2 regions of the Peteryoungia glycinendophytica genome follow, and region 1 is predicted to be linked to the other one. Evidence: predicted binding sites of a transcription regulator. Region 1 holds the regulator's gene; the other holds the start of a gene.
What was found. The regulator LexA, encoded in region 1, represses DNA repair genes until DNA is damaged. The targets are predictions, from matches to a motif close to TGTTCNNNNTGTGTTCNG.
Positions count from the first base shown of each region.

Region 2: the regulator LexA is predicted to act here: its motif matches at 2,907-2,924, upstream of FJQ55_RS12395 (putative DNA modification/repair radical SAM protein).

Region 1 is NZ_VFYP01000001.1:1,949,066-1,960,303, reverse strand. Features, by position in the region: gene FJQ55_RS09630 (pyruvate dehydrogenase complex E1 component subunit beta) at 1-924, opposite strand, end outside; gene pdhA (pyruvate dehydrogenase (acetyl-transferring) E1 component subunit alpha) at 940-1,986, opposite strand; gene FJQ55_RS09620 (FtsB family cell division protein) at 2,135-2,452, opposite strand; gene eno (phosphopyruvate hydratase) at 2,597-3,871, opposite strand; gene kdsA (3-deoxy-8-phosphooctulonate synthase) at 4,085-4,933, opposite strand; gene FJQ55_RS09605 (VOC family protein) at 4,930-5,823, opposite strand; gene FJQ55_RS09600 (DUF1003 domain-containing protein) at 5,850-6,392, opposite strand; gene lexA (transcriptional repressor LexA) at 6,612-7,325, shown strand; gene FJQ55_RS09590 (ComEC/Rec2 family competence protein) at 7,319-9,835, opposite strand; gene gltA (citrate synthase) at 10,112-11,238, shown strand, end outside.
Region 2 is NZ_VFYP01000001.1:2,533,597-2,544,834, reverse strand. Features, by position in the region: gene FJQ55_RS12410 (glycosyltransferase) at 1-1,026, shown strand, start outside; gene FJQ55_RS12405 (glycosyltransferase family 4 protein) at 1,078-2,148, opposite strand; gene greA (transcription elongation factor GreA) at 2,165-2,641, opposite strand; gene FJQ55_RS12395 (putative DNA modification/repair radical SAM protein) at 2,930-4,159, shown strand; gene FJQ55_RS12390 (UdgX family uracil-DNA binding protein) at 4,159-5,616, shown strand; gene FJQ55_RS12385 (MFS transporter) at 5,727-7,271, opposite strand; gene FJQ55_RS12380 (SRPBCC domain-containing protein) at 7,384-7,854, opposite strand; gene FJQ55_RS12375 (SRPBCC domain-containing protein) at 7,856-8,296, opposite strand; gene FJQ55_RS12370 (ArsR/SmtB family transcription factor) at 8,289-8,645, opposite strand; gene FJQ55_RS12365 (DUF2283 domain-containing protein) at 8,766-8,960, opposite strand; gene FJQ55_RS12360 (DUF4258 domain-containing protein) at 8,957-9,211, opposite strand; gene carB (carbamoyl-phosphate synthase large subunit) at 9,221-11,238, opposite strand, start outside.

The DNA.
Region 1 (11,238 bases):
GTTCGGATCGCGGATCGCGGCCTTCAAGAGACCCTTGGCGTCGGCTGCCGTGTAGGGCATGACGACCTTGAGGCCCGGGATCTGGCTGTACCAGGCGGCATAATCCTGGCTGTGCTGGGCCGCAACTCGGGCAGCAGCGCCGTTCGGACCGCGGAAGACGATCGGCGCACCCATCTGGCCACCGGACATGTAGAGCGTCTTGGCGGCCGAGTTGATGATCTGGTCGATCGCCTGCATGGCGAAGTTGAAGGTCATGAACTCGATGATCGGGCGAAGACCGGCCATGGCCGCACCGACGCCGACGCCGGCAAAGCCGTGTTCGGTGATCGGCGTATCAACGACGCGGCGAGGACCGAATTCGGCCAGCAGGCCTTGGGTAATCTTGTAGGCGCCCTGATACTCCGCGACTTCCTCACCCATGATGAAGACATCAGGATTGGCGCGCATTTCTTCGGCCATCGCCTCTCGCAGCGCTTCACGCACCGTCATCGTGACCATTTCGGTACCGGCCGGAATATCCGGATCGGCGGCGACGTCCACCTTGGGTGCGGCCGGAACGGTGTTGTCGGCCTTTGACGACGGCTCGTCTGCGGCTTCGCGTGCCTTGCCACCGGTGGCGTCGGCGGTCGCGGCGGGCGTATCGGCATCCTTCTTCGGAGCAACCGCCGCATCGGCGCTTTCGCCATCCTGCAGCAGGACCGCGATCGCGGTGTTGACCTTGACGTTCTCGGTCCCGGCGGCGATCAGGATCTTGCCGAGCACGCCTTCATCAACGGCTTCGACTTCCATCGTCGCCTTGTCAGTTTCGATTTCGGCGATCACGTCGCCGGACTTGATGGTGTCACCTTCCTGCTTGACCCACTTAGAGAGCGTACCCTCTTCCATGGTCGGAGACAGGGCGGGCATGAGGATTTCGATCGGCATGGGTTCCCTCCCCGATTACAGCAGGATGTCGGTGTAGAGCTCGGATGCATCCGGCTCCGGATCGGCTTGGGCGAAATCAGCCGAGTCAGCAACGATGTCACGAACATCCTTGTCGATTGCCTTCAGCTCGTCTTCGGTCGCCCAGCCCTTTTCGAGCAGACGCGCGCGGACCTGCTCGATCGGATCATGCTCGGAGCGCATCTTCTGCACTTCATCCTTAGAGCGATACTTGGCCGGGTCGGACATCGAGTGGCCACGATAACGGTAGGTCTGCATCTCAAGGATGACAGGGCCCTTGCCGGCGCGGCAATGCTCGACAGCCTGGTCGGCCGCAGCCTTCACGGCGCGGACGTCCATGCCATCGACTTGGATGCCCGGAATATTGAAGGACACGCCGCGCTGGGAGAAGTCGGTCTGGGCCGATGCGCGCGAGACCGAGGTACCCATGGCGTAGCGGTTGTTTTCAATGATGTAGATCACCGGCAGGTTCCACAGGCGGGCCATGTTGAAGCTCTCGTAGACCTGACCCTGGTTGGCAGCACCGTCGCCGAAATAGGCGAGCGAAACATTGTCGTTGCCGCGATACTTGTTGGCGAAGGCGAGACCGGTGCCGAGCGACACCTGAGCGCCGACGATGCCGTGGCCGCCGTAGAAATTCTTCTCCTTGGAGAACATGTGCATGGAGCCGCCCTTGCCCTTGGACAGGCCGCCCCGACGCCCGGTCAGCTCAGCCATGACGCCACGGGCGCTCATGCCGCAGGCCAGCATGTGGCCGTGGTCGCGGTAACCGGTGATGACCTGATCACCCTCTTTCAGGGCCATCTGCATACCGACGACGACAGCTTCCTGACCGATATACAGGTGACAGAAGCCGCCAATGAAGCCCATGCCGTAGAGCTGGCCGGCCTTTTCTTCGAAACGGCGGATCAGCAGCATTTCGCGATAGGACGCGAGTTCCTGCGCCTTGTCGAACTCGGCGATCACACCGGCGGTCAATTCTTTCTTGGCAGGCTTAGCCGAAGGCTTCCGACCGGTCGCAGTCGCGGGTTTGCGCAGCGCCATTCATCCCTCCCGTGGGTTATGGTGGTCTATTGTTGAGCGTAGAATAGGGAAGAAAACCGGCATCCGCAATGCCAGAAATGCATAGGTCATATTCACACCAAGAATATGATTCCAAAGCAAAAATCGGAATTAACCGGATCTCGGTTTATCAGAAATAGGTGTTGAAGATCACGATTTCATCGGGACGCGACATGTTGAGCTGATAGCGCGCCTTTTCGTCGATGATATCTTCGTCCAGCGAGCCATCACTCAGGAGGCTCACTTCTTTTTCGAGCTGCGTGCGCTGCTTGACCAACTTGTCAAGTTCGGCACTGCGAGCCGCCTTCAGGCGATCGAATTGCTGACCGGCCTTCAGACCGTAGTCACCATGGACCGAGTGATAGCCGAAATAGGAGAGAAACGCGATGGTAATGGCAGGAAGGGCAAGACGACCGTATTTCTTCTTCTTGTGATGCCTGGTCCACATGCCGCCAACTGCCTTGAAACGCATAACTTTCGGTCAAAATAGCGGGGATGTCTTAACCGATCGTTGACCGCAAACGGCCGAAAGCAAAAAGCCCGCCCCGGAGAACCGGAACGGGCTTGGATTTGTGGTCGCTGTAAGCTGTAATCAGCCGCGCAGGATCGAGGTGCCGGCGTAAACTGCCTGCGGGCCCAGTTCTTCCTCGATGCGGATGAGCTGGTTGTATTTCGCGGTACGGTCGGAACGAGCGAGCGAGCCGGTCTTGATCTGACCGCAGTTGGTGGCGACCGCCAGATCGGCAATTGTCGAGTCTTCCGTTTCGCCCGAGCGGTGCGACATCACGGCCGTATAGGCGGCGCGGTGCGCGGTCGAGACGGCGTCAAGCGTTTCCGACAGAGAACCGATCTGGTTGACCTTGACGAGGATCGAGTTCGCAACACCCATCTTGATACCGTCGCGCAGGCGGGCCGAGTTGGTGACGAAGAGATCGTCACCAACGAGCTGGACCTTCTTGCCGATCTTGTCGGTCAAGGTCTTCCAGCCGTCCCAATCGTCTTCCGCCATGCCGTCTTCGATCGAGAAGATCGGGTACTTTCCGGCAAGTTCGGCGAGGTATTCTGCCATGGCTTCAGGCTCGAGCGTGCGGCCTTCGCCTTCGAGAACATACTTGCCGTCCTTGAAGAATTCGGTCGAGGCGCAGTCGAGCGCGATATGCATGTCCTCGCCCGGACGATAGCCGGCCTTCTCGATCGACTTCATGATGAAATCGAGAGCAGCAGGTGCAGAGGCGAGACCTGGAGCAAAACCACCTTCGTCACCGACATTGGTGTTGTGGCCGTCGGCAGCGAGCTGCTTCTTCAGCGTGTGAAAGACTTCCGAACCCATGCGAACGGCGTCGCGGATGGTTTCGGCGCCGACCGGCACGATCATGAATTCCTGGAAGTCGATCGGATTGTCGGCATGCGCGCCGCCATTGATGATGTTCATCATCGGCACCGGCAGGACATGGGCATTCGGGCCGCCCACGTAACGGTAGAGCGGCAGGCCCGCGGACTGGGCAGCAGCCTTGGCGACGGCAAGCGAGACGCCGAGGATGGCGTTGGCCCCGAGGCGGGCCTTGTTCGGCGTGCCGTCCAGCTGGATCATCAGGTTGTCGATCTGGATCTGGTTCTCAGCCTCATGGCCGCCAATCGCATCATAGATTTCGCCGTTCACGGCTTCGACAGCCTTCTCAACGCCCTTGCCGAGGTAGCGCGAGCCGCCGTCGCGCAGTTCGACAGCTTCATGCGCGCCAGTCGAGGCGCCCGAGGGAACAGCCGCGCGGCCAAAGCTGCCGTCTTCGAGGTAGACGTCGACCTCGACGGTCGGATTGCCGCGGCTGTCGAGAATCTCGCGGCCGATGATGTCGGTGATGGCGGTCATGTTCGCTCCCTGGTGACGGAAATTGGACAAGGCTCTGAAGGCCGGCCACCGGGCTTGAAGCCTCAGGACCCGCCGTTGAGTCATCCTCTCTTATCCGATGATCCGGAAAATACAATGACGGATCGGGGGCGTCGTAAGGGAAATCTAATCGATTTAAAGCGGACGCACCGGCACTACATCCGGTTCAACCGATTGAACCGCCGTCAGAGGCGGTCAGACGGCCTTGGCGATGCGGTCAAAGGCGATCAGTTTTTCGAGTAAGGGGCGCATGTTGTCGATCTGCACCATGTTGGGGCCATCGGAGGGCGCATTGTCCGGATCCTGATGCGTCTCGATGAAGAGACCACCGACACCGACGGCGACGGCGGCACGGGCAAGCGATTCCACGAATTCGCGCTGACCGCCCGAAGAACCGCCCTGCCCGCCCGGCTGCTGCACCGAGTGGGTGGCATCAAACACCACCGGCGCGCCCATGGCGGCCATGATCGGCAGCGACCGCATGTCGGAGACGAGCGTGTTATAGCCAAAGGAAGCGCCGCGCTCGCAGAGCAGGACGTTGGGGTTGCCGCTTGCGTTAAGCTTGTTCAGCACATTCTTCATGTCCCAAGGGGCCAGAAACTGGCCCTTCTTGACATTGACCACGCGGCCGGTCTTGGCGGCGGCGACCAGAAGGTCGGTCTGGCGGCAAAGGAAGGCGGGGATCTGCAGCACATCGACCGTCGGGGCAACTGCGGCGCATTGCTCTTCAGTATGGATGTCGGTCAGAACCGGGATGCCATATTCCTTCTTGATATCGGCAAAGACCTCCATTGCTTTTTCGAGCCCAATGCCGCGCTCGGCAGACAGCGAGGTGCGGTTGGCCTTGTCGAAGGAGGACTTGTAGACGAGACCGAGACCCAGTTCGCGGCAGAGCTCGACGAGGCGCCCGGCAATCATGAAAGCATGGTCGCGGCTTTCCATCTGGCACGGGCCGGCAATCAGCGCAAAACGGCCCTTCTGCGAGAAAACGGCCTTGCCGGCACCTTCGCCGACCACGACTTCCGAATTGGTAGAAACGGTCATTTCGACTCCTCAAAGGCGTAGGCGACACCCTGCCCTGGCTGCGGCGCCACAACGAGCCGGGCGCCGATGGTTTGATAGGCGATGCCATTAGCAGCGAGGCAACGTGCTGTCACGCCGAGATCGTGGCTCACGACCACGACTGCAGCCCCCAGCAAGCCGCGCTCCGTCACTGGCGCTGCAAGTCCGTAATGGGCAGACAACCCGTCAGGCGTTAGGACATCCACCGTGGCATTGGCACATTTGATCGACAGCCCGAATGAATGAGCGGTGACGTCGCGCTGGTCGAGCACCGCTTCCAGGAGATACTGGAAGTCGCTCGGATTGTGTTCAGACAGCACGATGCGAGATAAGCAGGCTGCGGCATTTGCGTGCACCTGCAATGCCCCGCGATCCACGGGCAGAGGGTTTACCCGCTCACAGGAAAAAGCGAAGAAATCCGGAGATCGGAGATCCGCGGCGAAGGCCAACTTGAACGCCGCTTCCGCCGCACGCCCATCCGGGAAGCGGAACTGGCGCGAAAAACCCAACATCTCACCGCCGGACAGACCTTCTGCGACGAAACGGGCGTGATCCGCTTCGGCATCTGACGTCTTTACGACCACGGCCGACAGTCCCTCGCCACGACGAAACTGATAAGCCAAATCCCGGGCGACGAAAACGTTACCGGTGCGAGCCGCCTCCAGGCAATCCTCACGGCTTCCGACGGCCAGCGGTTCCAGATAGGTGTCATTCGCGAAAAAGACACAGGCATTCCGGGTGCCGAAGGGATGGGTGGCATCTGCAGCGACGGTGAAGCCGAGCCTGGTCAGGCGCTGGCGGGCGGTATCGAGATCGACGACCGGCAGCACGAGATGATCAACGGCACGAGGAGATTGGGAGACATGGGACATGAATGACGCTCTTTTCTCCCGTGCAATTAAGGCTGGGCAGACTGTTTTGTAAGGGTCTCGACCGACTGCCGGAGGGCGTCGATCTCGGCTCGGGTCTCGCGCAGTTCCTTCAGCACCTGCTCATCGATCTTGTGATGCAGCGCGAGAACCTCGATCTCGGCCTTCAGATTAATTTCATAGTCCTTCGCCGCCATGAAACGATCGCGTTCGGCCTGACGGTTCTGGCTCATCATGATGATGGGTGCCTGTATGGCCGCGATCATCGAGAGGATGAGGTTCAGGAAGATAAAAGGATAGGCGTCAATCGGTCGGGTCGACAGGATCACTGTGTTGAGGACAACCCAAGCCACCAAAAAGAACATGAACCCGATGATGAAGCTCCAGGAGCCGCCCACGCGGGCAATCGCATCCGCCAGACGCTGACCAAAGCTCGAACCAGCCAGAAAATCCTCGCCGGCATTGGTCGAGACCGTGCGCCGCTCCCTGGCTATCTTGAGAACTTTTTTCTCTGCCGACGAAAGTTCATCAACCTGCTTGCCAAGCAAGGTCTTTTCCAAATCTTTCAGCATGTTGGACTTCTCACTTGTTCTTCTCGGGGAATTGAAAGCCTTTTGCCCCGTCGCAAGTCGAACACATGGACAACGCGCTTCATGGCTTTCTCACGACAAGGACCAAGAGGCCTATCGCATTTTCGCGTGAGCTGTTCACGGAAATTTATCCACTTGCGGAACACAAATGGAACATATAGTGTCTGTTCTGGATTTGTTTCACCAATTGGGGCCTCGCCGATGCTGACGCGCAAGCAACAGGAACTGCTTCTCTTCATTCACGAGCGGATGAAAGAGTCGGGCGTGCCGCCTTCCTTCGACGAGATGAAGGACGCGCTCGACCTCGCCTCCAAGTCCGGGATCCATCGGCTGATCACCGCGCTTGAGGAGCGCGGCTTCATCCGCCGTCTGCCCAACAGGGCGCGTGCGCTCGAAGTCATCAAGCTGCCGGAGGCCTATACGCCGAGCCTGCAGCCGCGCCGGGGCTTCGCGCCGAGCGTCATCGAAGGCAGCCTTGGCAAGGCGCCGCCACCAGCCCCTGCCCGCACACCCGCTGCCGAGCAGACCTCTTCGGTCAGCGTTCCCGTCATGGGTCGAATCGCAGCCGGCGTGCCGATCTCGGCGATCCAGAACAACACGCATGACATCACCGTTCCGGCCGAGATGATCGGTTCGGGCGAACATTATGCGCTGGAGGTCAAGGGCGATTCGATGATCGATGCTGGCATCCTCGACGGCGACACGGTGATCATCCGCAATGCCTCCAATGCCAATCCGGGTGACATCATCGTGGCGCTCGTCGACGACGAAGAAGCGACGCTCAAGCGCTTTCGCCGGCGTGGCGCTTCGATTGCTCTGGAAGCGGCCAACCCAGCCTATGAAACCCGGATCTTCCCGCCGGATCGGGTGAAGATCCAGGGCAAACTGGTGGGCCTGATCCGCCGTTATCACTGAGAGTGAAGGTATTGGTCGCTTGACGGCTCCCCGACATTCGGCTCGTAGGTTTGCGATGCTGCGTGGAAATCCGTTACGTGTTCGCGGCCCGTCGCGTTAGTTCGCCAGTCGTATAGGCGGTGCATGGTCCAGGGGCGCGGCTGTCCGGTAAATGCGGCCGTGGCATTGATCACCTTGTCACCGGGCTCTCCGAATCGCAGTTCCATGGCGCCGGAGCTTCGCAGTGTCGTTGCGCTGATGAACCGCGCGCCCGAGCGGCAGTCTCTCATGCGAGCCCGTGCTGCAAGGATGACAATGTCGGCGACGTCGCAGGCAATGCCGGCGAGGTCGGCGCGATCAAGGGTCACCACCCTCCAGCCGCCGGACACCATGGCGGAGCAGGCTCCGCGGATACAGGTGAAGGCGTCAGACTTTGCTGCTCCTATCAGTTCCGTGAGAGTTTGCCGGGCCTGCTGGCTTGTCTGCTGATCCCAGCTCTTGCCGTTTTTCCAGTCCGCCGGTGGCGGCAAGACGGGCGATTTCAACTGGATGGGCGGCTGGTTACGTTTGACAGCGAGCGCCGGTTGCCATTGATCGAAGAGGAATGCAGGCGGTCGGCTTCGGTTTGTGGCGAGGCTTCCTGCCTCTCCCTCATTCTTTCCCCTGGGCCAGAAGCCAACCAGTCGGCCGTCTTCGCTGATGAAGAGATCTGCGGGTGTGTCGGGGGGACGGACTGCTGCTGCGGCGAGTGTGATTGCCAACAGCAGAGTTCCGGCGTGGCGCAACCAGGTGTGAAGCAGCGTCAGGAGCAGAAGCGCGGTCACGATCAGGATCGGAAACCATGCAGGCTGCCGCGCGACGAGCGCTCCGTCACCCCAGCCGGCGACCGTGTGGGCCATCACGAGGACCAGATCGAGCCCAAGGCCCATGATCCAGAAAAAGGGCGCATCTAGGCCGAAGGGCATGAGCAACATGGCGATGAAGCCTGCGGGCATGACGACGATGGAGATCAGCGGCATGGCCGCGAGATTGGCTTCGAGACCGTGAGTCGACAGGCGATGAAAATGTGTGACGGCGAAGATCGCAGTCGAGAGCCCGCCGATCAGCGAGGTCGCAAGCGTGCCCCCGATGAACTTAACGATGAAGCTGGCAAGTTTGGCAGTAGGAGACTTTGGAGCGGGCCATATCGAGCGTGGCCGGGATCGCCAGCCGGAATAGCCGGCGATCAGTGCCGCCGTCGCGGCAAAAGACATCTGGAAACTCGGCCCCATCACTGCCGATGGCTGGGCGATCAGGATCAGGGTCGCCGCCACCGAGAGGTTGCGCAGGCTGATCGCCGGGCGGTCGATGAGTACGGCGACCAGCATAACTGCCGTCATTAAATAGGCTCTGAGCGCGGATACCTGATAGCCGGAAATGAGGACATACGCGGTCGCGGCGAGCAAGGCACCGGCAGCTGCGACTTTCTTGATCGGATAGCGTTGCGCCAACACGGGCAGCAGGCAGAGCAAGCCGCGCAACCCGACGAAGAAGATCCCGGCGGCGAGCGCCATGTTCAGGCCGGAAATCGCGGTGATGTGCGCCAGCCCCGACAGTCGCAAGGCATCTGTCGCTTCCTTCGACATCGACCGCCGCTCGCCCGTAATGATGGAGGCGGCAAATGCTCCTGTATCTCCGGGCAAGACTGCATGAATGCGATCAGAAATCCGATCTCGCAGCGAGAATAGCGCCTGGTCGAGCGTGACCCAGTAGTCGCCAGCCGGGAGAGAGGCGACCGTAACGGATTGAGGAGCGCCCATGAAAAAGCCGACCGCGCCGATGCCGGCAAAGTAGCTTTGAAATGCGAAGTCGTTCATGCCCGGCAAGGCGGGCCCCGATGGCGGAGAAAGCCGCGCCCGACCTGTCAAGGCGTCTCCGATTTTCAAAGGCTGGTGCCGACTGCGGGCAAGCAGCGAGACACGCTCCGGCGGACGCCTGAGGATCGGGGCCTCCGTCTGGAGAAGCCTGATCACGTAGCGCCACTCTCCGCTTGCTCCCGCCTCCCGGCGCTCTACCAGGCCTGTCACCTTAGTCAGGACGGGAGTGTCGAGGATGGTTGTAGAGGCGCGCCGTATTTCGGTCGCCGTGAGAGCCATGCCGGCGAGCACTAGCAAACCCGCCACAGAGACAAAGCGCCGCATGGTTCCTGCCATGCTCGTCACAACAGTCACCAAGGCTATCGCTGACAGTGCCATGAGCGCCCATTCTGCGGGCGGTACCGGCAGGTTGAACCAGATGACGGCGCCGAGCCCCAGGCAGACTGGCACGAAAAAGAAGAGATGCCCTTGCTCGATTTCGCGGGAGACAGCCTTTGCCGTCGCGCCTGGCAATCGGCTGATCTGGTCAGCCGCTCGCGCGAGCGTTCCGCCGGTTGGACGGATCGAAGGCGGCAAGGTCCGACGGGTATGCGACAGGGCTGGCCACACCTGACCAGAGGCAGGCGGTGACGCCTCCCCATTCAAATCCAGCTTGCCTTCCAGCAGATCCACCACGTGGCCCAACCCCGCAGAGGCGGCGACAAACGCCAGCGAAGAGCATGATAATCCATTCTCGGGAGACAATCAAAGCGTGTGAATTCGAGGCACGGGAGTCTGCGCGCTTGCATCAAATCGATTAGAACCGTTCGGTTCGATCATCGCCGTTTTCGCAACGCACAATTTGCCCTTTGGATAGCTTGGCATTAACTTCCGTATCATATAGCTACATCAACACGCTTCACCGATGGCGGCTTTTTGGAGACGCCTTCCCGCCAATTCCGGAGGATTAGCATGACGGACAAAAGCGCTTCTTTGAAACTCGGGGACAAGACGGTCGAATTGAGCGTCAAGGGCGGTACGATCGGCCCTGACGTTGTCGACATCGCAGCCCTTTACAAGCACACCGGCGCCTTCACCTACGACCCGGGCTTCACCTCCACCGCGTCTTGCGAGTCCAAGATCACCTATATCGATGGCGACGAAGGCATTCTGCTGCATCGCGGCTATCCGATCGAGCAGCTTGCCGACAAGGGTGACTTCCTTGAGGTCTGCTACCTGCTGCTCTACGGCGAACTGCCGACGCCGGCACAGAAGAAGGACTTCGACTACCGCGTCACGCACCACACCATGGTGCATGAACAGATGAGCAAGTTCTTCTCCGGCTACCGCCGCGACGCGCATCCGATGGCCGTCATGGTCGGCACGGTCGGCGCTCTGTCGGCTTTCTACCACGACTCCACCGACATCACGGATCCGCACCAGCGCATGGTCGCGTCGCTGCGGATGATCGCAAAGATGCCGACGATCGCTGCCATGGCCTACAAGTACCATGTCGGCCAGCCCTTCGTTTATCCGAAGAATGATCTGGACTATGCGTCGAACTTCCTGCGCATGTGCTTCGCCGTGCCGTGTGAAGAATACAAGGTGAACCCGGTGCTGGCCCGCGCCATGGACCGCATCTTCATTCTGCATGCCGATCACGAGCAGAATGCGTCCACCTCGACCGTGCGTCTCGCAGGCTCTTCGGGCGCCAACCCGTTCGCCTGCATCGCGGCCGGCATCGCCTGCCTCTGGGGTCCGGCACACGGGGGTGCCAATGAAGCGGCCCTCAACATGCTGATGGAAATCGGCACTGTGGATCGTATTCCGGAATACATCGCAAAGGCGAAGGACAAGAATGATCCGTTCCGCCTGATGGGCTTCGGCCACCGGGTCTACAAGAACTACGATCCGCGCGCCAAGATCATGCAGAAGACCATGTACGAGGTCCTCGAAGCGACCGGTCACGGTGATGACCCGCTGATGAAGGTGGCGCTCGAGCTTGAAAAGATTGCGCTCAACGACCCCTACTTCATCGAGAAGAAGCTCTATCCGAATGTCGACTTCTATTCGGGTATCACGCTACGCGCACTCGGCTT
Region 2 (11,238 bases), 580 kb from region 1:
CACTATCATTTTGGCAAGGACGGCGGCGCCGAGCGCTTCTTCGTCCATCTTGTCAACGCACTTGCCAAACGGGGTGTGGAGCAGACGGCGGTCATCCGACCGGACCGGCTCTGGCGCAAGGACATCGAGAACGCCTGCGAGATCATTGAGAGCAATTTTCGCAATCTGTCGCCTGATCGACTCCTGCTGCCGATCCGCGTCAGGATGATGGCGGAGCGCCAGAAGCCGGACGGGCTCATGTCGTGGGCGACGCGGGCGAGCCGCTTGATGCCTGCCTACAAAGGCTGCGTGAAGCTCTCGCGACTCGGCGACTTTCCGACCAACCTCTCCTACTTCAAGAATACCGACATTCTGGTATGCAATACGCCTGCTATCGGCGACCATGTCCGCAAGCTCGGCTGGACGCGCGGCGTGGAAGTCATCTCCAATTTCACCGATACGGAAATCGTTTCCCCGATTGATCGGGCAACGGTGTCGACGCCTGAAGATGTGCCGGTCGTGATGAGCATGGGGCGGTTCGTTCGGCGCAAGGGATTTCATACCTTGATCGAGGCCGTGTCGCGGCTTTCGCCGGAGGTTCATCTCTGGCTGGCCGGCGATGGCGAAGAGGCGGACAGTCTGAAGCGCCTTGCTGCGGACCTCGGGATGACCGGGCGCGTGCGTTTTCTCGGCTGGCAGAAGGATACGCGACCCTATGTGGCGGCCTGCGACGTGTTCGTCATGCCGTCGAGCCACGAGCCGTTGGGCAACGTGATCCTCGAAGCCTGGGCGCAGCGCAAGCCTGTCGTGTCTTCGCGTTCGGAGGGGCCGAGTTGGTTCATGCGAGACGGAGAAAACGGACTTCTCGTCGATATCGGCAGTGTCGATGGCTTCGCGACTGCGATCCGAGCCCTGCTCGATCAACCGGCTCTGGCTTCCGCGATGGGCGAGGGGGGGCATGCAACGCTAATTGGGCAGTTCTCCGAGGAGGCGGTCGCCTCCGCCTATATCGGGCTATTCGATAGAGGGGTAATGACGCGAGCCTAAGTCCGGCGGCAAGGAGCCTTGGAGCACGCGCGGACTCCAAGGCAAAGCAGCTTAGTCCGGGCGCCCGTATAGTGCCCCCAGTCTGGAAGCTTCGGTTTCGATGCGGAAGTTCTCGAAGACGTGGTTACGGCAGTCTTCGGCGATCACGGGACCGGTTGCACCAGACATCATGTCAGTCGTTGCCTTCAGCATCGCGGGCAGATCATCCCGTGCAATGACCCGGCCCGCCGTGCTTTCTCCCGCAGCAATCAACTCCGCAAACGCCCCCACATCTGTCGCCACCACCGGCACGCCGGTTGCCATGGCCTCCAGCGGGGTCAGGCCGAAGCCTTCCCAGCGTTGTGGGGCGATGAAAAGGTCGAGGGTGCGGTACCAGTCGGCGATGTTCTTGTGTTCGCCGACGAAGAGAATGCGGTCGGCGAGGCCGGCGGTCGTCACTCTTGCCTTGAGTTCTTCCTCGAAAGCGTGGTGCTGTGGGGTGGCGCGGCCGGCGACGATCGCGGCCCAGCCGGGATGCTGGGGCAATACTGCGATCATCGTGTCGACGAAGAGATCGGTGCCCTTCTGGTGACGAACGCGGCCGAAACAGCCGATATAACGTTGCTCTGGATCAAGGCCGCAGGCGCGCTTGGCCGCGGCCTTGTCTTCGGCCGGCTTGAACTTTTCGCAGTCGATGCCGTGCATGATCACCGTGTTCGGCACTTCGAGATAGGCCGACGTCTTGGCGCTGGTTGCGATCACCGCGTCCATCTGGCGGATCAGAAATTTCGTCCAACCGGAATGCTTGCGCTGCGAGGCGGAGGTGAAGACGAGCTTCAAGGGCATGCGCATGACGTCGCGCATGATGATGCCTGGCAACATCTCGATGTTGCGGCGGGCGTGCCAGACGCGATGGGCAGCACCCGCCGGACGCTTCCACAGCTTCCAGAGATCCCGATACCGCAGATGAGGCAGATGACCCGGAAGCCCCGGACCCAGCACGGCGACTTTCTGGCCGAGCCGGTTCTGGACCGGTACGAGCTGGATGATCGTCGAGGTGACGCCGGACAGACGTATCTTGAAATTCGGCGCGATCACGTGGACCCCGGCGGGATCCACGTATGTCGTCTCGCTTTTCGCCATCAGGGAGTTTCGCCCATCAACCCCAGTTGACCGCAAGGATTTCGTAGGCCTTGGAGCCGCCGGGAGCCACCACTTCGATGTTGTCGCCGACTTCCTTGCCGATCAGGGCGCGGGCGATCGGGGACGAAATAGAGATGCGGCCGGCCTTCACGTCGGCTTCCTGGTCGCCGACGATCTGGTAGGTCTTTTCCTCGTCGGTGTCCTCGTCGACCAGCTTCACGGTGGCGCCGAACTTGATCTTCGAGCCGGACATCTTGGTGAGGTCGATGACTTCGGCGCGGGCGATCAGGTCTTCCAGCTCGCCGACGCGGCCTTCGTTATGGCTCTGGGCTTCCTTGGCGGCGTGATATTCGGCATTTTCCGAGAGGTCGCCATGGGCGCGCGCCTCGGCGATCGCCTCGATGATGCGCGGACGCTCTTCCTGCTGGCGCCAGCGCAGCTCTTCGCTGAGCTTGGCAAAGCCGTTCTGCGTCATCGGTACCTTTTCTACCATGTCTTCTTCCTTCGTCTCTTTGGCCGCAGGCGCGGGCACAAAAGAAAACAGGTTCCGAAGCAAAGCTGCGGAACCGTGTCACAAATCAGGTTGCAAACACTATAGCAGAATGCTTTCGGAAATTTCCAGAGTTTTCGGACAGGGATGCCCGTGTCTCTTCATCCCCTTGGGGAGACCGGTGTAATTATATGAAATGGCAGACATAATTTTGAGAGGCGTTGCCGCCAGACGGTTTGTCGCAGTCTGGATTGTTGACGATTGTCACAAGAACATATAGTGAACATGATTATGAAGAAATCGCTGAAAGATCGACTGGCCATTCTCTCTGATGCGGCCAAGTATGATGCGTCCTGCGCCTCGAGCGGAACGACAAAGCGGGATTCGAAGACAAGTGGGGGGCTCGGGTCCACGGAAGGCTCGGGCATCTGCCATGCCTATGCGCCCGACGGTCGCTGCATCTCGCTGTTGAAGATCCTGCTCACCAATTTCTGCATCTATGACTGTGCCTATTGCATCAATCGCTCGTCCAGCAATGTGGAGCGGGCGCGGTTCACGCCGGATGAGGTCGTGTGGCTGACGATCGAGTTCTATAGGCGCAACTACATCGAAGGCCTGTTCCTGTCTTCCGGCATCATCCGCTCCTCTGACGATACGATGGCAGAGATGGTGAAGATCGCCCGGGATCTGCGCGTCAAGCACGGCTTTCGCGGCTATATCCATCTCAAAACCATCCCGGAGGCGTCTGCCCATCTTGTGGAAGAGGCGGGCCTTTATGCCGACCGTCTGTCGATCAATATCGAGCTGCCCACCGATCACGGCCTGGAGCGTTATGCGCCCGAGAAGCGGCCGGTGAATATCCGTCGGTCGATGGCGGATCTCAGGTTGAAGATCGAGGAGGCGCGTGAGCCGACCATGACGGGTAAGCGCAAGACCTTCGTGCCTGGCGGGCAGAGCACGCAGATGATCGTGGGCGCCGACGGGGCGAATGACGCGACGATCCTCGGGTCGAGTGCGCGGCTCTACAGCTCCTACGGTCTGAAGCGCGTCTATTATTCGGCCTTCAGCCCGATCCCGGACAGTTCGAAGAACCTGCCGCTGATCAAGCCGCCGCTGATGCGCGAGCACAGGCTCTACCAGGCCGACTGGCTTTATCGCTTCTACGGTTTTTCCGTCGAAGAGATTTCGTCGGTTGGGCATGGCGGCATGCTCGATCTCGAGCTTGACCCGAAGCTCGCCTGGGCGCTTGGCAATCGCGACCGTTTTCCGGTTGATGTGAACAAGGCGGACAAGGAAACCTTGCTGCGCGTGCCGGGCTTCGGCACCAAGACCGTCAATGCGCTGATCTCGGCGCGGCGTCATCGCACGGTGCGGCTTGAGGATCTTGCGCGGCTGGGCGTATCGCTCAAGAAGGTGCGCTCGTTCATCACGGCGGAGGGGTGGTCACCGCATCAGAGCCTCGATCGCTCGGATCTGAGGGCGGCCTTTGCGCCGCCGCCGGAACAGTTGCAGCTGTTCTGATGCGCCAAGTGATGCTGAAAGGGCGGGGGGATTTCGCCGAGTGGCGTAGTGCCGCGCGGGCGCTTCTTGCCGGAGGTGTTCCGCCGCAGGATGTTCTCTGGCAATCAGCGGATGGCGGAGGGGACCTGTTCGGGTTGAATGCCTCCGTCGAAAGCTATGCAGGCGCTGCCGCCGTCTTTTCTGTGCCGAAGGGGTTTCTGGAGGCTGCCGAGGCCGCGATATGCCACAGCGATCCCGCGCGTTTCGGACTTCTCTACCGGTTGCTCTGGCGGATCGAGAAAGAGCGCGCGCTGCTGGAGGTGACTTCGGATCCCGATGTCAGCCTGTTGCGGGCGATGATCAAGAATGTCAGGCGAGACAGTCACAAGATGAAGGCCTTTGTGCGCTTTCGCGAGGTGCCGGCTATGCAGACGGGACGGCGTCGCTTCGTCGCCTGGTTCGAGCCTGATCATTTCATCGTTGCGCGCACGGCCGGCTTCTTCCAGCGTCGCTTCACCGACATGGATTGGCTGATCGCAACGCCGAAGGGCGCTGCGGCCTGGGACGGGGAAGTGCTGCAGGTCTCGACAGAGCCGGCGGAGAGGCCTGTTGCAGAGGACGAGACGGATGGGCTCTGGCAGACTTATTTCGCCAACATCTTCAATCCGGCGCGGGTGAAAATCCGGGCGATGCAATCGGAGATGCCGAAGAAATACTGGAAGAACATGCCGGAGGCGGCGCTTATCCCGGGGCTGATCGCGGGAGCCGAGCGCCGAGTGGCGGAGATGGCGGCCCGCGCGGCAAGCCAACCGCCAGCCTTTCATGAGCGCTTGCAGGAGGCCTGGCGAGCGCAGGATGCAGACGAGGGGCGTGAGCCGTTGACGCCGCTCGAAACGCTGCGCCGTGAAGCGGCAGGTTGCACGCTTTGTCCACTGCATTGCCATGCGACCCAGACGGTATTCGGCGAGGGAGCAGAGAATGCCGAGGTGATGTTTGTCGGTGAGCAGCCGGGCGACACGGAAGACCTGGCTGGGCGGCCATTCGTGGGCCCCGCTGGCCGGGTCTTCGACGAGGCCATTTCCATGGCCGGGATCGACCGTGACGAGGTCTACGTGACCAATGCAGTGAAGCATTTCAAACATGAGCGGCGTGGCAAGCGCCGGATCCACATGCGGCCCGAGGCCGGCGAGGTGGCGCATTGCCGCTGGTGGCTGGCGAAGGAATTGGACGTCGTGAAGCCAAAGGTCGTGGTGGCGCTGGGCGCGACGGCCTATCTGGCGCTTACGGGAGAGGCAAAACCCATTGCCGAGGTGCGCGGCATGCCTATCCCGATGCGAGACGGGATGATCCTGTTCGTGACCACGCACCCGGCTGCCATTCTGCGCATGCCGGACGAGGCGCTAAAGGTGCGCAGCCTTGCCGTCTTCCGGTCCGATCTGGCGGATGTCGCTCGCTTGCGCGCTTCGCTGCAGGTCTAAAGCAATTCCAGCAAAAGTGCGCAGCGGTCGGGCGTCTCGAATTTCCCAGGACAGGGAGCTAGAGCTTTCCCGATACGAAGAAGCCCGGAAAGCTTCAGTGAAAGATCTCTTTAGTGCTGACCCATGCGGCTCTCGTCAATGTGGGCGCGGGCGTAAACTCGTTGGGCAATCGCGGCGAGCGCCAGGAGGGTGACACAGGCGAGGAGACAACAAATTGCGAAGCCACCGGCATAGCTGTCGCGGGCCGTGGCGAGCCATGGAGCGGCCTCGTTGCCGGTCTTGCGGGCGATGTCGATGGCGCTGCCGAGCGTCGTGGTGACGGCTGCGGCGTCGGTTGGGGCAAGGCCGTTCAGGTCTGCTTTGGCCATGCCGAAGCGGTAGAAGACCGTCGCCAAGCTGCCGAGAATTGCCACACCGAGCGCGCCGCCAAATTCCGCGCTGGTCTCCGAGATGGCCGAGGCGGAGCCTGCCCGTTCCGGCGGCGCGGTGCCGACGATCAGACCCGTGGTTGTCAGAATCACGTGCACGAAGCCGATGCCCATGATCATGCTGGATGCGAGGACACCGACGAGGCTGGAATGCCACGCGGCGATCGCCATCAGGCCGGTGCCGAGCGCGTTCACCAAGAGACCAGCCAGCACGGTGCGGACGGGACCGAACCGGTTCGTCACGCGCCAGGCCTGGAAGGACATGATGGTGAAAACCAATGAGGAGGGTATCGACCAGAGCGCGGCTTCGAGCGGCGTCAGGCCGACGACGAGCTGGAAGAAGAGGTTCTGGAAGAGAAAAATTCCGAAGATGAAGAAGACACCGGCGAGATTGACCAGCAGTGAAGCGGCGAAAGCGGGGATGCGGAAAAGGGCGAGATCGATCATTGGGTGCTCCAGCGTCTTCTGGCGCCTGACGAAGATCCAGCCGACGACGAGACCGAGGGCGATGGGCAGGAGCTGTTCGGAGGAAAAGCCGTCGGCGGCCATCTTCTTGAAGCCATAGACAACGGGGAGCACCGTCAGCAGCGAAAGTGCGACGCTCAAAAGATCGAGGCGACCGGCATTGTCGTCCTTGTATTCCGGTAGCAGGAAGGGCGCTGTCGCGAGGAGCAGCGCCATGATCGGCACGTTGATCAGGAAGACCGAGCCCCAGTGGAAGTATTGCAGCAATACGCCACCGATCAATGGACCGATGAGGCCGCCGAGCGCGAAGGCGGTGCCCCAGATGCTGATGGCACGGTTGCGCTCGCCTTCATCGCGAAACAGGTTGACGACGAGCGAGAGCGTGGAGGGGGCGATGGTGGCGCCGGCGATGCCAAGGAGCGCGCGCGCCAAGATCAGCATGTCGGCGGTTCGGGCGAAGGCAGCAAAGATTGAGGCGGCGGCAAAGAAGAAGGCGCCAATCAGCAGCACCTTGCGTCGGCCGATCCTGTCGCCGAGCGTGCCCATGGTCACGAGGAAGCCTGCGACCATGAAGCCGTAGATATCATTGATCCAGAGGAGCTGTGTGGCGGACGGATCAAGATCGCGAACGATCGACGGGATCGCGAGGAAGAGCACGGAGAGATCCATCGAATAGATCAGGCAGGCGATGGACAGGATCAGAAGGCCGATCCATTCGCGGCGGGTGGCTTTGGTAGCGGCGGTTTCGATGATCTCGGACATGCTAACCTCCCGATAGACGGCGGCACAGTGCCTTGGCGTACGGCTTTAGACAAATGCCATTATTTGATGGAACATGTTCTCGCCGATGAAGGGCCGGGACATGTCGGAGATGTCAACTCCCGAGCATCTGGCTCGAGGCGAACCCGTCTAGGCGGGCAAGCGTTTGACGACCGCCTTCGACGGCGCCGAACTCAAGCGTCGCGTCGCGGGCTTCGGCTGAAGGAAAAATCAGCGTGATCGTCACCCGGGTTTCCGAGCCCTGCGGCTGAAGGGTAATGACGCCGTCGAAATGCGCGGGCTCACCCATTTCACCACCATGCTCATAGGCGATGCGGGTCGGGGGCGTGATGTCCTGATAGCGTACCCAGTTCGGCCAGTCCTTGCCGTCCGGTCCGTGCATCGTGTAGCGCCACAGGCCGCCGACGGAAAACTCCATCTCGTGGGTCTCATTGCGGAAACCGTCCGGTCCCCACCACTGATCGATGTGCCGTGGCTGGGTGAACATCTCGAAGACGAGATCGATGGGGGCGGAGACGAGGCGATCCACTTCGAGGATGCGGGCGGGGTCGATTTGTTCCGTCATGTCATCGATCTTTCTGTTCAAGGAGATGTTCGAGGCGGTCCAGGTTCTGCTCATTGGCTGCGCGAATGAACTTTTGCAGTTGGCGGTTTTCATCGGTCGGCTCAAACAGCATGCGCCACCTAAGAGAAGTGCCGGCATCCGCCGGTTCGAATGTCATCTCGAGTGTGAAGACATGCATCGGCTCATGGTGGAGCGCGACAATGCGAACGGGGCGTTCGATTTCCTGAAAGGTCCAGCGGTTGGCGAAATCAGTGCCGTCAGAGGAGGTCATCGTCAGCCGCCAGTCGCCGCCCACCTGGAAGTCGAAGGCGTCGATCCGGTTGGTGAAGCCATGCGGCCCCCACCAGAGAGCAAGCTTGTCAGGATCCGCGAAGGCGTCGAACAGGATGGCCGGGGCAACCGGATATCGCCGCTCGTTGAAGATTTCCAGCTTGTCAGTCATCGGTCCTATCCTCCTTCTCTCGGCGTCCAGCCTGTATCTCAGCCAGATAGCCTTCCAGTTTATCCAGCCGCTGGTCCCAGAGCTTGCGATAGTCGCCCACCCATCTGTCCACCGCTTTCAAGGGTTCCGGCTCCAGCCGGCAGGGGCGCCACTGGGCGCTTCGACTGCGCGAGATCAGCTTGGCCCTCTCCAACACCTTCAGATGTTTGGAGACGGCCGGCAGGCTCATGGCAAACGGCTCGGCCAATTCGTTGACCGTCGCTTCGCCGGTGGACAAACGGGCCAGGATAGCACGCCGCGTTGGATCGGCGAGGGCAAAGAGGGTTTCGGATAAAGGGTCAGCGGGCATGAAATTAGCCGATCGGTTAATTAACTGATCGGATAAATAAAGAATGAGCAAAGGGCCGTCAAGGGTGGGTTGCCCTCTTTGTTGTTTTGAAATGCGCTGGCTAGACTTTGGACATGCCGTTCAGGCGGCATCCTCAAGTGCGGCTGCCGGCAGGTTTGTGCTTTCGTTCGGAACTTCGAGGCCGACAATCCTGCCGTCGCGATCATAGTCCAGCATGATGCCTTTCGACGCTTCCTCGGTCTCGAGCACCGGCTCGGTGGAGAAGCGGATATAGGCCGCATCGGCGGCGGCATCATATTCGAGCTTCGGCTTCATTTGGACATCCGTGCCTTGCGATCGAGGAATGCCGTGATGATTGGGATTTCGGTCGTCGTTGCCAAGCAGATTACCCGCATGATCCGATCATCGCGTTCCGGAATGCGCCGGTAGCGCTGGTCGGTGGGCGGACCTGCCGGATCCGCCTCGTGCCAATCCGGCTCTCGGACGGACAATTCGATCCCTGATCGATCAAGTTGCCGCTCCGAAATCACCGTTTCCGCGTGGAGGGTGAAATGGAGCGGCTTCATTGACCCGCCTCAGAAATAGCTCTGCAGCGGACGTACTTCGAGCTGGCCGCCCTTCAGCGCCCGGATGGCTTCGGCCGCGGCGAGGGCTCCGGCCATGGTGGTGTAGTAAGGCACCTTCTGCATCAGGGCGGCGCGACGGAGCGACTTCGAGTCCGAGATCGCCTTGTTGCCGTCGGTCGTGTTGATGACCAGCTGGACCTGACGGTTGCGGATGGCGTCCTCGATATGCGGACGTCCTTCCAACACCTTGTTGATCTTCATCGCCGGGATGTCATTTTCGGCGAGGAAGCGCTGGGTGCCGCCGGTCGCCATGACCTTGAAGCCGATTTCGGTCAGAAGCAGGATCGCGGGCAGGACGCGGGCCTTATCTTCGTCGCGAACCGAAACGAAGACCGTGCCGTCACGCGGCAGTTCGACGGAGGCGCCGAGCTGGCTCTTGGCGAAGGCGAGCGCAAAGTCGGTGTCGAGACCCATCACTTCGCCGGTGGAGCGCATTTCCGGACCGAGCAGCGTGTCGACGCCGGGGAAGCGGGCGAAGGGGAAGACGGCTTCCTTGACGGCGATGTGCTTGAGGTTGCGCGGATCGGGCTTCGTGCCATAGGCGGCGATCGCGTCGTCGAGCTTTTCGCCAGTCATGATGCGGGCGGCGATCTTGGCGATCGGGGCGCCGATGGTCTTGGCGACGAAGGGTACGGTGCGCGAGGCACGCGGATTGACTTCGAGCACGTAGATCACGTCGTCCTTGATGGCGTACTGGACGTTCATCAGGCCGCCGACATTGAGCGCCTTGGCCATGGCGGCCGTCTGGCGTTCCAACTCGTCCAGCATGTCCTTGGACAGCGAACGAGAGGGCAGCGAGCAGGCCGAGTCACCCGAATGGATGCCGGCTTCCTCGATATGCTCCATGATCCCCGAGACGAAGACGGTTTCGCCATCGCAAAGCGCATCGACGTCGACTTCGATGGCATTGGTGAGGTAGCTGTCGAACAGCAGCGGGTTCTTGCCGAGCAGGGTGTTGATCTGGCCGGTCTTGTCGTTCGGGTAGCGCTGCTTGATGTCCTCGGGCACGAGACCCGGAACGGTGTCGAGCAGGTAGGACTGCAGCTGACCTTCCGAATGGATGATCTGCATGGCGCGGCCGCCGAGCACGTAGGACGGGCGAACGACCAGCGGGAAGCCGATTTCGGTCGCGACCAGGCGGGCCTGCTCGACCGAGTAGGCGATGCCATTGTTCGGCTGGGTCAGGTCGAGCTTCATCAGGAGCTTCTGGAAGCGGTCGCGGTCTTCGGCGAGGTCGATCATGTCGGGCGCGGTGCCAAGGATCGGGATGCCATTCTTTTCCAGCGCTTCGGCGAGCTTCAGCGGGGTCTGGCCACCGAACTGGACGATGACGCCGACGACTTCGCCCTTTTCCTGCTCGGCGCGCAGGATCTCGATCACGTCTTCGGCCGTCAGCGGCTCGAAATAGAGGCGGTCTGAGGTGTCGTAGTCGGTCGAGACGGTTTCCGGATTGCAGTTGACCATGATGGCTTCGAAGCCCGCATCCTTCAGCGCGAAGGCGGCATGGCAGCAGCAATAGTCGAATTCGATGCCCTGGCCGATGCGGTTCGGGCCGCCGCCGAGGATGACGACCTTCTTGCGGTCGGAGACCTGGGCTTCGGAGCGGAGCTGGCCGACGAAGGGCGTCTCATAGGACGAGTACATGTAGGCGGTCGGCGAGGCGAATTCAGCGGCGCAGGTGTCGATGCGCTTGAAGACCGGGCGCACGCCAAGCCCGTTGCGCAGTTCGGCTACTTCCTTCGGGCGCTTGCCGGAGAGCGAGGCGAGGCGGGCATCGGAGAAGCCCATGGCCTTCAGCGCGCGCAGGTTTTCGGCATCTTCCGGCAGACCATGCTCGCGCACGCGGGCTTCCATGTCGACGATCGCTTTGAACTGGGCGATGAACCACGGATCGATCTTGCAGCCTTCGTGCACTTCCTCCGGCGACATGCCGAGGCGAAGCGCCTGGGCGACCATGCGCAGGCGGT